3 regions of the Bacillus sp. EB106-07-01-XG149 genome follow, and region 2 is predicted to be linked to each of the others. Evidence: riboswitches for the same ligand, from Rfam matches in the RefSeq annotation. Region 2 holds a riboswitch; each other region holds the start of a gene.

Region 1 (4,245 bases), on a different contig from region 2:
TAGCCTTTTCTAAAATTTCAGCGTGCGGTACGTTAGAAGCCCCCACAACTAGTTTTTTTTCATCTTTATCTTTCCCGCCACAAGCAGCTAACCCAAAAATTGAAGTTGAAATAAGTGCTGTAAGTAATAATTTTTTCATTTAAAACATCCTCCCGTTTTTTATTATCGTTTATCTATTCGAGTCGTTAAACTATCACCAATCCACTGAATGAAAAATACAACTAGTAATACACAAATTGTCGCAACGATTGTTACATCGTTATTTCCTCGCTGGAATCCTTCTAAATAAGCAAGTGTTCCAAGGCCACCAGCACCAACAACTCCCGCCATCGCTGTATAGCCTACTAAAGCAATTGTCGTAACAGTAATACCAGATACTAATGCTGGTAACGATTCTGGAATTAACACTTTCAAAATAATTGTGCTTGTTTTTGCTCCCATTGCTTTCGAAGCTTCAATTACACCTTTATCAATTTCACGAAGCGCAATTTCAACCATTCTCGCGTAAAATGGTGCCGCTCCAATAATTAAAGCTGGAAGTGCTGCACTCGCTCCAAGAATTGTTCCAAGCAGAATCTTTGTGAATGGGATTAATAAAATGATTAAAATGATGAACGGTATCGAGCGGAAAATGTTTACGAACGCTCCAATCCCCGTGTTAACCGCTTTGTTTTCCCATAAATTATCTTTCGCTGTCATAAAGAGTAACAATCCTAAAATTAGTCCTAATACAAATGTGGCAAGAGCTGCGATTGCCGTCATATATAACGTTTCACCAGTTGCTTCTAACATTTGATTCCAATCAACATTTGCGATTAACTTATCCATGTGCAATCACCTCCAGCTCTACTTGATCTTGATGTATTCCCTCTATTGCTTGTTGAATCGCTGTTTCCTCACCATTTAAATGAACAACTAAACTACCGTAAGAGCCGTTATTCGTTTGTGCTATATTTCCTTGCAAAATGCTAACTTCTATATCACTGCGTTGCATTAATCTTTGAAGTACTGGTCTTTCTACAGCTTCACCGATAAACTGCAAACGAACTACTTTACCATCTGGATACTTTTCAATTAAACTTTCAATCGTTTCATTTGTATCTTCAGAATCCGTTAACTGCTGTACGAAGCGTTTTGTAATGTCTTTCTGCGGATTGCGGAATACATCAAGTACTGGACCCGTTTCTACAATTTTTCCTTTCTCCATTACCGCCACTCGATTACAAATCTTTCGAATCACATGCATCTCGTGTGTAATGAGTACAATTGTTAAACCGAGACGCTTATTAATATCTAATAATAAATCTAAAATTTGATCTGTCGTTTCTGGATCAAGAGCTGACGTTGCTTCATCACATAAAAGCACTTGTGGGTTGTTAGCTAATGCTCTTGCAATCCCAACACGTTGCTTTTGTCCTCCGCTTAACTGAGATGGATACGCGTCCCCTCTTCCTTCTAATCCAACAAGATGAATTAACTCGTCGACGCGTTTTCTTCTCTTCGCCTTATCGACACCTGCAATTTCAAGTGGGAACTCGATATTTTCGCGTACAGTTCGTGACCAAAGTAAATTGAAGTGCTGAAAAATCATTCCAATTTCTTGCCTTGCCTTACGAAGTTCACTCCCTGTAATTGCTGAAATCACACGATTTGCAATTGTAATTTGGCCAGAAGTTGGTTTCTCTAACTGATTGAATAATCTGATTAAAGAACTTTTCCCAGCGCCACTATATCCGATAACACCAAATATTTCACCTTTGTCTATTTTTAAATTGGCATTATCTACAGCAGTGACATCACCGCTTTTTGCTTTATATATTTTCTTTACATTTTCTAACAAGATCATGATGTTCACCCCTTTTTTTGTTTAAAAAGCGTAAGCGGCTCGTTTAGAACAAGAGGACGCCCGAATCCCTGACGTAGAGGCACTTTTTGCCTCATAGGAAGGGATGAAACGACCGACTGTTCTAGCCGCTGAAGCTAGATTTTTGGTCGACTCCGCAATTTTTTATGTTTAATGCGTGTAGTCCACCGTTATCACTACTTTTATTATTTGAATGTCCTCCACATTCAAACAATAAAAAAACCTTTCCGCTTTAGAGAAGCAGAAAGGTTTATATGCGTATATAACAACATTATCCCTCTCTCTCATCTCTCAAAGCATTTGCTTTGCAGGAATTGGCACCATTTCAACATAAGTTGACGGTTGCCGGGCTTCACAGGGCACAGTCCCTCCACCTCTCTTGATAAGAGAAATCAGATTACATTTTCGTCTGATTTGTAATTTATGAAATTGTCTATATTTTATGAATTGAATTGTATCAATATCCATACGCCATGTCAACAGAAATTTTCGTAAAAAAAGAAACTTCAGACTTTTAAGCACCCACTGACATCGGTTTACATATATGAAACATCGATTCGACTAATAGCATCGTTCGATACGTTCCTGAATATTGTACACGTCCATCGTTCATTAACATTTGCAACCTTACATTGCCGTTCACCAATTGTTTTACATCTTCCTCATCTAAACAAACGATTTGCTCTGTTCCTCGTTCCTCATGTAGCAGCTCTATATAATCTCTTGAAATTTGTAGCGAACAACTTTCATCTCCAAAGCGGAAATTAACAGTTTTTTCTCCTTGTCTTAAAAGCGGCTCTAAATGATATTGACCATTAGCGTAATTTACAAATGATTGCAGCAAAGAATATAATTTCACCCTAAATCACATCCTTCATATCACTTTCTATTACACATACCATTCCCTCTCACTAAAGAGCAATCCTGTTACTTTCGCTCGACAAATACTGTAACCCCCCTGCATCTCGACATATTTCCCGAGAAATATGTCGAGGCGGCAAAAACTTTGCCGCCTACTTTAATTCCGTATATAAATATTCAACCGAATGAAATGCATATATCTTCTTCATGAGTGTCCCATTTTCAAAAACAAGTAAACACGGTACACTTTCGATTCCATACTCTTTCGCTAAATGCGGAGCATAATTTAAATCTAACATTCCAATTTTCAAGTCTTCAATTGTCATCTCAACGACTGTTAACATCTTTTTTGCTAATTGGCATGTTCCACACATTGGAGTATATACATATAACACTGTTTTTTCTTCGTTCTCTATTAGGGCTGTAGCTTCGGCTCCTGTCCAATCAATCACTTCTATCATTCCTTACCGTAAATATTCTGTATAAACGTCAATGTCAGCTCCCCATAATACATTTGCTAAGTGTGAAGATGGCGCAGTTGCCACTTCTCGGTACGAGCGATCAATATAAATATGCTCTGCTTGCGGAAATTCTTTTCGAAACTGTTTCCTTAACTTTTCTCCAGCATCATCAGCATCCACTAGTACATACACTTCCTTATCAAAAAACTGATCAATGAGCTCATCCATTTTCGACAAACCAATTGTACCATTTGTACAAACAATTTCCACCGGTTCACGAATAATAGATTCAATCTTTCTTCTATCTGATTTACCTTCTACAATAATGACTTTTTCCACATAAATCATATGTCATCACCCGATCACCATATACTATACAACCTTTAACTTAGTATATAGTATATTCGTTATTTTCATGTTGTTTCCTGTTTATTTTTGCAAAAGAAAAGCGGAAGCGGCTCGTTCAGAACAGGAGGGCATTGGAACTCCTGAACTAGAGGCGCTTTTTGCCTCAAGTGAAGGAGTGAAATGACTGACTGTTCTAGCCGCTGGAGCTGGATCACAAAGAAAAGCGCAAGCAGCTCGTTCAGATTGTGAGGGGGATGGAGCTTCTGACGTAAAGGCGCTTTTTGCCTTACAGGAAGAAGCGAAGCCACCGAACAATCTAGCCGCTGGAGCTGGATCATAAAGAAAAGCGCAAGCAGCTCGTTCAGATTGTGAGGGGGATGGAGCTTCTGACGTAAAGGCGCTTTTTGCCTTACAGGAAGAAGCGAAGCCACCGAACAATCTAGCCGCTGGAGCTGGATCATAAAGAAAAGCGGCACCGACTGTTTAGCCCTGTTGGCTAAGGTTCTTTCGTACAGAAGACGCTTTTTTGTCTTCTCGTGCGGAAGGTTCTTAGACATGAAGGGCTAGGAGGTGGAGCTGGACAAAGAAAAGCGCAAGCGGCTCGTTCAGATTACGAAGCCACATGAAACCTTACCGAAAAACATTCATTCCCATAATAGCTTATTCATTTGCACTCGATTTTAAATGTATTATGTAACACAAAATAAAAAA
Region 2 (4,245 bases):
CAAGACCGCCACCACCGACAAGCCCAGCAACTGCAGAAAATTCAATTAAACCAACTGTCATAAACGTAACACCTAAAATCAATGGCGCTAACGCTTCTGGCACAAGGATTTCAAAAACAATTCTAATTGGTGAAGCCCCCATCGCTTGAGCTGCTTCAATGACTCCCTTTGGAACTGAAACAAGGTTTGTTTCAACCATTCTAGCAATACCGATTGATGCAACTAACGTCATCGGAAAGATTGCTGCTGCTGTTCCAATCGTCGTTCCGATAACACTTCTTGTTAGTGGGCTTAAAGCTACTAAGAAGATAATGAATGGAACCGGACGAATTGTGTTAATAATGATATTAAGAATAGAAAAGACCCATTTATTTTCTAAAAAGTTCCCTTTTCTCGTTACATATAATAGTAAACCTAGAGGTATACCAAGAATTGTAGCAAATATAAGGGTTACAATTACCATTAAGAGGGTATCCCCCGTCGCATCTACTATGCGGGGCCAAAATATACTCCAATCAACTCGCATGAGCTTCTACCTCCTTCAGCTGCACTTGTAGTCGTAGATGTTGTAATGCTTTTTGAATTTCTTTCTGCTCACCTTGCAGTTCTACAAGTAGATTTCCAAATAGCACATTTTGAAGTTCAATAATATTTCCGTACAGTACGTTTACATCGACGTTATAGTTTTTCGCGATATATGATAGTACCGGCTGCCCTGTCTCTTCACCAGTAAATGTTAAGCGATAAATTTGTCCACCATTTTGAATTTTCCCTAGAACACTTTCCGGTAAATGATCATTAATAATGGAGCGTACAAAGTTTTGAGTTGTCTTTGTTTTTGGTTGTGTGAAAACGTCAAACAGTTTTCCTTCTTCAATAACCTTTCCCTTCTCCATTACAGCTACACGGTGACAAATTTCTTTCACAACATGCATTTCATGTGTAATGAGTAGAATCGTTACATTGTATTCTCGATTTACTTTCTTTAATAAGTTCAGAATCTCTGTCGTTGTTTCTGGATCTAAAGCTGATGTTGCCTCATCACATATAAGAATGTCTGGCGATGTTGCAAGTGCTCTAGCAATGCCAACACGTTGCTTTTGACCACCTGATAGTTGCTCTGGATAATAGTTTGCTTTATCTTCTAATCCTACAAACTTCAGCAGTTCATTTACTCTTTCTTTTATCTCATTCTTTGGTACTTTCGCTAACTTTAATGGGTATGCAATATTCCCAAACACTGTTCTTGAATTAAATAAATTAAAACTTTGAAAAATCATCCCGATTCTTTGTCTTAGCTTTCGTAATTCTTTCGTCGATAGTGATGTAATATCTTTATCATCTATTGAAATCGTTCCTGCCGTTGGTTTCTCTAACATATTTACTAGGCGTAATAACGTACTCTTTCCAGCGCCACTAAAACCGATGATACCGAAAATTTCGCCCTTCTCAACTGATAACGTTACATCCTCCACCGCATGAACAGATTGCCCACCTGATTCATATACTTTACTTACATTGTTAAAAGAAATCATTTTCTTCCCTCCTATATGCTGTAAAAACTTGAAGTAGAGCTTTCGAGGTAAAATAAAAAGTGCTCTCCTTCTTATCAACCGTAAAGATAAGAAGGAGAGCACTTATATGTACTCGTTCACATCTTCTCATCTTCCAAGCCTTTCATAGGCTTGCTGGAGTTAGCACGGTATTAAAAAACCCGTTGCTGAGGTATCGTAGGGCCAGTCCCTCCACCTCTCTGGATAAGAATGTATCGATTTAATTGTCGTTTAATTAATTCTCATTATAGAACTCAGAATAATAAGAGTCAATACATTTTTTAGAAAAATATTAATTATCCCTCTATTAAAATTTTCAAATAAAAAATCACATACAATAATGATTTTTAAAGTTATGTTAAATTCTCCTCCTTCATATTTTTTAAAAGGAGAATCCTTTCTATAAATTGAATACCATTATTTGAATATGAAATCGGAGGAAGATAAATATATGAAAACAGCTCTTTTACTCGTTGATATTCAAAATGATTATTTTCCACATGGAAAGATGGAATTGCGTAATCCAGTAGAAGCAAGCCAATATGCTAGTCAGCTGCTACAACTCTTTAGAACGAAAAACGAACCTATTTTTCATATCCAACATGTAGCAATAAAAGATGACGCTACTTTTTTCCTACCCAATACAGAAGGTGTACATATTCATGAAAGCGTACGTCCACTTAGAGAAGAAACCGTTATACTCAAACATTATCCAAATAGTTTTCGCGAAACTGATCTTCTAGAACAATTACAACGTTTAGACATTGAGCACGTCATCATATGCGGGATGATGACTCATATGTGTATTGATGCTACCGTAAGGGCTGCTTTTGATTTCGGCTTTCCATGTACCGTTATACATGATGCTTGTGCTACAAAAGATCTTTCTTTTAAGAATGCTACTATACCGGCCGTTTATATTCATAACACAATTTTGGCTAGTTTAAATGGAGTATATGCAACTGTAATGAGTACAGAGGAGTTTTTGGCTACAAAAAAACACTCCCTTCAGTGAGCAAAACCGAAAAGAGTGTTTCTTGTCAAACCATAGATTTTCTTTCAAATTGTATTATACAGGAAATTCTTAAAATGAATACTAAAAAATATGACTAATAAGTCAACTTTTCTCGTTGTTTTGTTTCTATTTACATGTTTATCCCGATATTAATAGGGTTTAGCTAGTTCTAAGTACCGAATAGTAATATATGGTACTTAGAACTGGTTTCTCCTATCAAAAACGTAACATATTATTTATCTGTTTATTTTTGCTTCTTTTTCAAATACTCCGCACGCAATTTTTCAATTTGCTGCTTTTTATCAAATTTGGCAGGCGTCTGTTTTTCATGAAACTTTGCCACGGCTACCTGACTTTTGTAATCCAATTGATATTTTCCCACTTTGTTCACCTACTTTTCTTGTCTTTAAAGAGAATCTATTCAACAAATATAGTATACCTTATTTACTGAAGTAAACCTTATTACTTTATTAGTTTTTCTACTCATATCTATCTTGATCCAAATATAGAAACTTTTTCAAAAAAAAAAAAAAGAGATCTTCGCAGACTGCGAAGATCTCTTCTACTATTTCTTATAAAGTTTCAGAAGTAGTTTTTGCTTGCATGTGAAGTGCTAAGTAGTCAGGGCCACCAGCTTTAGAGTCTGTACCAGACATGTTAAAGCCACCGAATGGTTGGTAACCTACGATTGCACCAGTACATCCACGGTTGAAGTATAAGTTACCCACGTGGAATTCTTCACGTGCTTTTTCAATATGGTCACGGTTGTTAGTAACAACAGCACCTGTTAAACCGTATTCTGTATTGTTTGCAATTGCAAGTGCATGATCAAAGTCTTTTGCTTTACAGAATGCTACTACTGGTCCGAAGATTTCTTCTTTCATTAAGCGAGCATCTTCTGCAACGTCAGCAACGATTGTTGGTTGGATGAACCAGCCTTTAGAATCGTCTCCTTCGCCACCTGTTAAGATTCTACCTTCTTCTTTACCAATTGCAACATAGCTCATTACTTTATCGAATGCAGCTTGGTCATTAACAGGACCCATGTTTGTACCTAATACAGCTGGGTTAGCAACTGTTAATTCTTTCGTTAATTCAACAGCACGATTTAATACGTGATCGTATACATCTTCATGGATTACTGCACGAGAACATGCAGAACATTTTTGTCCTGAGAATCCGAATGCTGATGCAACGATAGATTTAGCTGCTAATTCAAGATCTGCTTCTTTATCAACAACGATTGTATCTTTACCACCCATTTCAGCGATAACGCGTTTTAACCAAATTTGGCCTGGGTTTACTTTCGCTGCGCGCTCATAAATACGGATACCTACATCACGAGATCCAGTGAAGCTCACGAAACGTGTACGAGGGTGATCTACTAAGTAGTCACCAACTTCAGAACCATTACCTGGAACGAAGTTTACTACGCCAGCCGGTAAGCCAGCTTCTTCTAATACTTCCATGAATTTCGCTGCTACTACAGGAGTTGTACTAGCTGGTTTTAGTAATACTGTGTTACCAGAAACTAAAGCAGCTGTTGTCATACCTGCCATAATTGCGAATGGGAAGTTCCAAGGAGAAATGATAACACCTACTCCTAATGGAATGTAAGAGAAACGATTATATTCAATTGGACGGCTTTCTACTGGAATACCGTCTTTTAATTTTAAC
Region 3 (4,245 bases), on a different contig from region 2:
TCGTTTCCGGTATTATTATTGCAGCTGTTGGTGGTTTATCTTTACTACTGACAATTGTACTAGGAATAGGTTTAATTGGTGTTTTATGTTCGTTATTCCTTGTTGTATCAAGTGTCGGGGTTGTATCAACAACTGGTTTCTCATTAGCGATGAGAAACCAGAAACAAGCTGCAGGAACGGCATCGGCTTTATTAGGTTTATTACAGTTCATTTCAGGAGCACTTGTTGCACCGTTAGTAGGTATTGGTGGAAGCAACACCGCATTACCGATGGGGGTTGTGATAGCTCTTTGTGAAATTGGTGCTGTGTTATGTTATCTATTTATGGCCAGAAGAAGTGAGAAGCAGTTTGAACTGCAACAAAGACAAAATTTAGAGGCTTAATAAAAAAAGAGCTGATTCAAACATGTGTTGAATCAGCTCTTTTTTCATTTCTTTGAAATAACTTATACAGTGTTGTAAGGTGATGCAAAAGTTATTTGCATAAAGTGACGATACTGTGACAAAAATGTTGGTGTGTATATTAAGGTAGCGTCTTAAGTGTAAAAAGTAGGATGTTCTCGGTATAATAACAAGTGGAGATAAAAGAAACTATAATGAGTAGTAGCTGTAGATAAAAGGAGAAGAAGAGATGAAGAAGGTTTTGGGTATTGCTGTAATGGGAAGTATGATCCTTCTAGCAGGATGTAATGGAAATAAAGATACGAAAGAACCGAAAGAAAAGGTAGAGCAATCTACTGAGCAAACAGAAGAGATGAAAGAATACCGTGCAGTACATGAAAAATACGATATGAAAATGAATAAAGAAATTAATAAAGCACTACAGTTATTTGAAGTGGCAAAAGAAAAGGGCGGTAAGGAAATAACGAATGCTAACTATAAAGAAGATGTGCAAAAAGTAACGACTAGCATGCTAGAAGATATTGATAATATACGTAAAGAAATTCGTGTTCCAAAGTCGAAAGAGCAAGAACATGAGGTATACGCTGGTTTCTTGAATGAATCGGAACAAGCAATGAAAAAATTACAGAAGTTAGCTAAAGAAGAAGACTCATCATTGATTCGTGATATAGAAATTAACTTTGCAACAGCATCAACATACTATAAACGTTTTCAAGCAGAAACGAAAAAATAACCTTGCGCACGCGCAAGGTTATTTTTTCTTCTTACCATCTCCGTCTTCATTCTCGGATACTAATACATTCTGTTCTTCGTGAAATGCAGAGGTTATTTGTCCGGTAATATTATCGAATGGAGTATAAAAAGAAATGATACGTTTCTTTTTAATAAAGAGTTTATCCCGTAAAACCCCCACTGATTAAAGTTTCACTTTATAGAAGCCGATGATGACAAGTATAACGGATTGTTAAGGGTAACTCTATAGTAGTAAGAAATAAAAACTTATTTTTCTAAATATATCCAATTTGATTGACTTTTCATTTTTTCAGAATTATAATTCAAAATATACAATTTGAACCAAATAATAATATAGCAATTTACTTATCCAGAGAGGTAGAGGGACTGGCCCTATGACACCTCAGCAGCGGGTTCTGTAACAGGAACACCGTGCTAATTCCAGCAAGCAAGTCTTGAAAGATAAGTGATGGGCCTTCGTTTATTCAGCCTTGATCTTATTTTTTAAGATCAAGGCTTTTTGTGTTTTAAGAAGCGGAAAAGTAATAGGAACAAATATGTCAATAAAACAAAGTAAACACATTTGTTTAGGGGGTTATTGAAGTGTATGTTATTAAAAAACTATCGGTTATGGTGTTCACGCTATGGGTCATTACAACAGTAACATTTTTGATTATGCATATCATTCCAGGGGATCCATTTTCATCAGATGCGAAAATCTTTCCTGAAGAAGTGATACAAAACATGAGAGCGAAGTATCACCTTGATGAACCGTTATGGAATCAATATGTTGCTTATTTAGATGGCGTAGTTCATTTTGATTTTGGTGAATCTGTTCAATCCACAGGTCAAGGTGTATCAGAAATTATAACGACAGGATTTGGTCCCTCAGCGATTATTGGTTTACAAGCACTTGTTATTTCATTATTAGTCGGAATTGCAGCAGGTACATTTGCAGCTCTATATCATGGGAAAGTAATTGATTATAGTGTGAGCTTACTCGCGATTCTCGGTATTTCTATTCCAAGTTTTATTTTAGCACCACTATTTATACAAGTATTTGCTATTCAATTTGAACTTTTACCAGTAGCGTCTTGGGGCACATTCGAACATACGGTATTGCCATCCTTCGCATTAGCGTTAGGACCAATCGCGGTTATTACAAGATTTGTTCGCTCTAATATGATTGAAGTTTTGCAGAGTGATTATATTAAGCTAGCGATAGCGAAAGGCATACCAATTAAGAAAATCATTATAAGACATGCTCTTCGAAATGCGATTGTTCCAGTACTTACATTTGTTGGACCGTTAATGGCTGGACTTTTAACAGGGACTTTCGTTATTGAAAAAATATTTTCCATTCCTGGTCTAGGAAAATATTTTGTAGATAGTATTTTTAACCGGGATTATCCGGTCATTATGGGAACAACGATTTTCTATAGTGCATTATTAATTTCTTGTATTTTCATTACAGATATTATTCACCGTATTGTTGATCCGCGTATTCGTTCTATTACGTAAGGAGGGGGGACATTTAAATGGGAGCTTATGAAATCAATAAACAGTTATTAACGAATGAGGAGAAAAAAGAATTAACGATAAATAAAGATCAGCAAACGATTAGTCGAAAGAAGGAAGTGTTTCGCAAGTTTATATCAAACCCTATAGCAGTTTTAGGGGCAGTGACGTTATTACTAATTATTATTTTCTCACTGGTTGGCGAAAGTTTAACGTCATTTACTGCGAGTGAACAAGTGAAAGAAGCAACTAATTTACCTCCTAGTAGCGAGCATTGGTTCGGAACTGATGATTTAGGAAGAGACATATGGGCGCGTACTTGGGCTGGTGGAAAAATTTCACTAACAGTTGGATTAGTAGCAGCAGCGCTAGACATAGGTCTTGGTGTACTGATCGGAGGTTTTAGCGGATATGTAAGAGGGCGTAATCGTCTTGGAACGTTAATAGATGAATGGATTATACGAGGGATTGAAGTGTTATATGGTATCCCATATTTATTAATTGTTATTTTACTATTGATCGTGATGAAACCAGGACTTTTTACAATTATAATTGCTCTTGCGTTAACAGGATGGATTGGCATGGCACGTCTCGTTAGAGCGCAAGTCTTGTCTTTAAAACAAAGAGAATTTGTTATTGCAGCAGAGCGATTAGGTACATCGCATATGAAGATTATATACGGACATATCATTCCGAATTTAACAGGCATTATTATCGTAAATTTATCATTTACAATTCCAGCAGCTATTTTCTCAGAATCATTTTTAAGCTTTATCGGACTCGGAGTACAATCACCAGCAGCGAGCTGGGGAACGATGACGAACGATGCACTCGGGACACTACTAAGCGGAGAATGGTGGCAATTATTCTTCCCAGCAATCATGATTGCACTCATTATGTTTGCATTTAATGCAATTGGTGATGGTTTGCAAGATGCAATTGATCCGAAGATTGTAAAACGGAATCGAAAGGAGAAAAAACATGGGACAGCTCTTATCTTTAGAAAACGTAACATTGGCCGTTGAAAAAGAGAATAGTAAGCAAGCAATTGTGAAGCATGTTTCCTTTTCTATTAATGAAGGTGAAATCGTTGCACTTGTAGGAGAAAGTGGTTCAGGAAAAAGTGTTACAGCACAATCTATTGTCGGATTAAATCAAGAATCTATTCACATTGATGACGGAAGCATCTCTTTCCAATCTCAAGGATTGACGAATTTACAAGAATCAGAATGGAATCAAATTCGAGGGGAAGATATTTCGTTTATCTTTCAAGACCCTCTGTCCTCTTTAAATCCGACGATGAAAGTAGGAAGGCAAATTACAGAAGTGATTTTGCAACATGAGAAAAAATCGAAAAGAGAAGCAAAAGAAATTGCGATTAACTTATTAAATGATTTAGGGATACATGAAGCAGAGAAACGTTTTGAACAGTACCCACATCAATTAAGCGGAGGTATGAGGCAACGTATTTGTTTAGCAATTGCGTTTGCGTGTCACCCAAAGCTCGTTATTGCAGATGAGCCTACAACTGCATTAGATGTAACGATTCAAAAGCAAATTATGGGGTTATTAAAAGAGCGAAAAGAAAAACAAA

Evidence for each region. A riboswitch is a leader RNA that binds a small molecule or an ion and turns the genes downstream of it on or off. The one in region 2 is predicted to bind S-adenosylmethionine.
Region 1: linked by a shared signal. The riboswitch ahead of AC3WTA_RS21630 (methionine ABC transporter ATP-binding protein) and the one ahead of AC3WTA_RS26305 (methionine ABC transporter ATP-binding protein) in region 2 are both predicted to bind S-adenosylmethionine.
Region 3: linked by a shared signal. The riboswitch ahead of AC3WTA_RS26960 (ABC transporter permease) and the one ahead of AC3WTA_RS26305 (methionine ABC transporter ATP-binding protein) in region 2 are both predicted to bind S-adenosylmethionine.

What each region holds. Positions count from the first base shown of each region.
Region 1 is NZ_JBYTDP010000005.1:373,370-377,614, reverse strand. Features, by position in the region: gene metQ (methionine ABC transporter substrate-binding lipoprotein MetQ) at 1-139, opposite strand, end outside; gene AC3WTA_RS21635 (methionine ABC transporter permease) at 163-828, opposite strand; gene AC3WTA_RS21630 (methionine ABC transporter ATP-binding protein) at 821-1,846, opposite strand; SAM riboswitch class I at 2,146-2,253, opposite strand; gene AC3WTA_RS21625 (hypothetical protein) at 2,379-2,723, opposite strand; gene AC3WTA_RS21620 (thioredoxin family protein) at 2,878-3,186, opposite strand; gene AC3WTA_RS21615 (toprim domain-containing protein) at 3,190-3,534, opposite strand; gene AC3WTA_RS21610 (hypothetical protein) at 3,616-3,972, opposite strand.
Region 2 is NZ_JBYTDP010000011.1:26,634-30,878, reverse strand. Features, by position in the region: gene AC3WTA_RS26310 (methionine ABC transporter permease) at 1-526, opposite strand, end outside; gene AC3WTA_RS26305 (methionine ABC transporter ATP-binding protein) at 516-1,535, opposite strand; SAM riboswitch class I at 1,659-1,764, opposite strand; gene AC3WTA_RS26300 (cysteine hydrolase family protein) at 2,005-2,568, shown strand; gene AC3WTA_RS26295 (hypothetical protein) at 2,813-2,950, opposite strand; gene pruA (L-glutamate gamma-semialdehyde dehydrogenase) at 3,141-4,245, opposite strand, start outside.
Region 3 is NZ_JBYTDP010000012.1:61,320-65,564, reverse strand. Features, by position in the region: gene AC3WTA_RS26975 (multidrug effflux MFS transporter) at 1-383, shown strand, start outside; gene AC3WTA_RS26970 (hypothetical protein) at 631-1,134, shown strand; gene AC3WTA_RS26965 (DUF3951 domain-containing protein) at 1,153-1,314, opposite strand; SAM riboswitch class I at 1,497-1,602, shown strand; gene AC3WTA_RS26960 (ABC transporter permease) at 1,737-2,654, shown strand; gene AC3WTA_RS26955 (ABC transporter permease) at 2,672-3,676, shown strand; gene AC3WTA_RS26950 (ABC transporter ATP-binding protein) at 3,633-4,245, shown strand, end outside.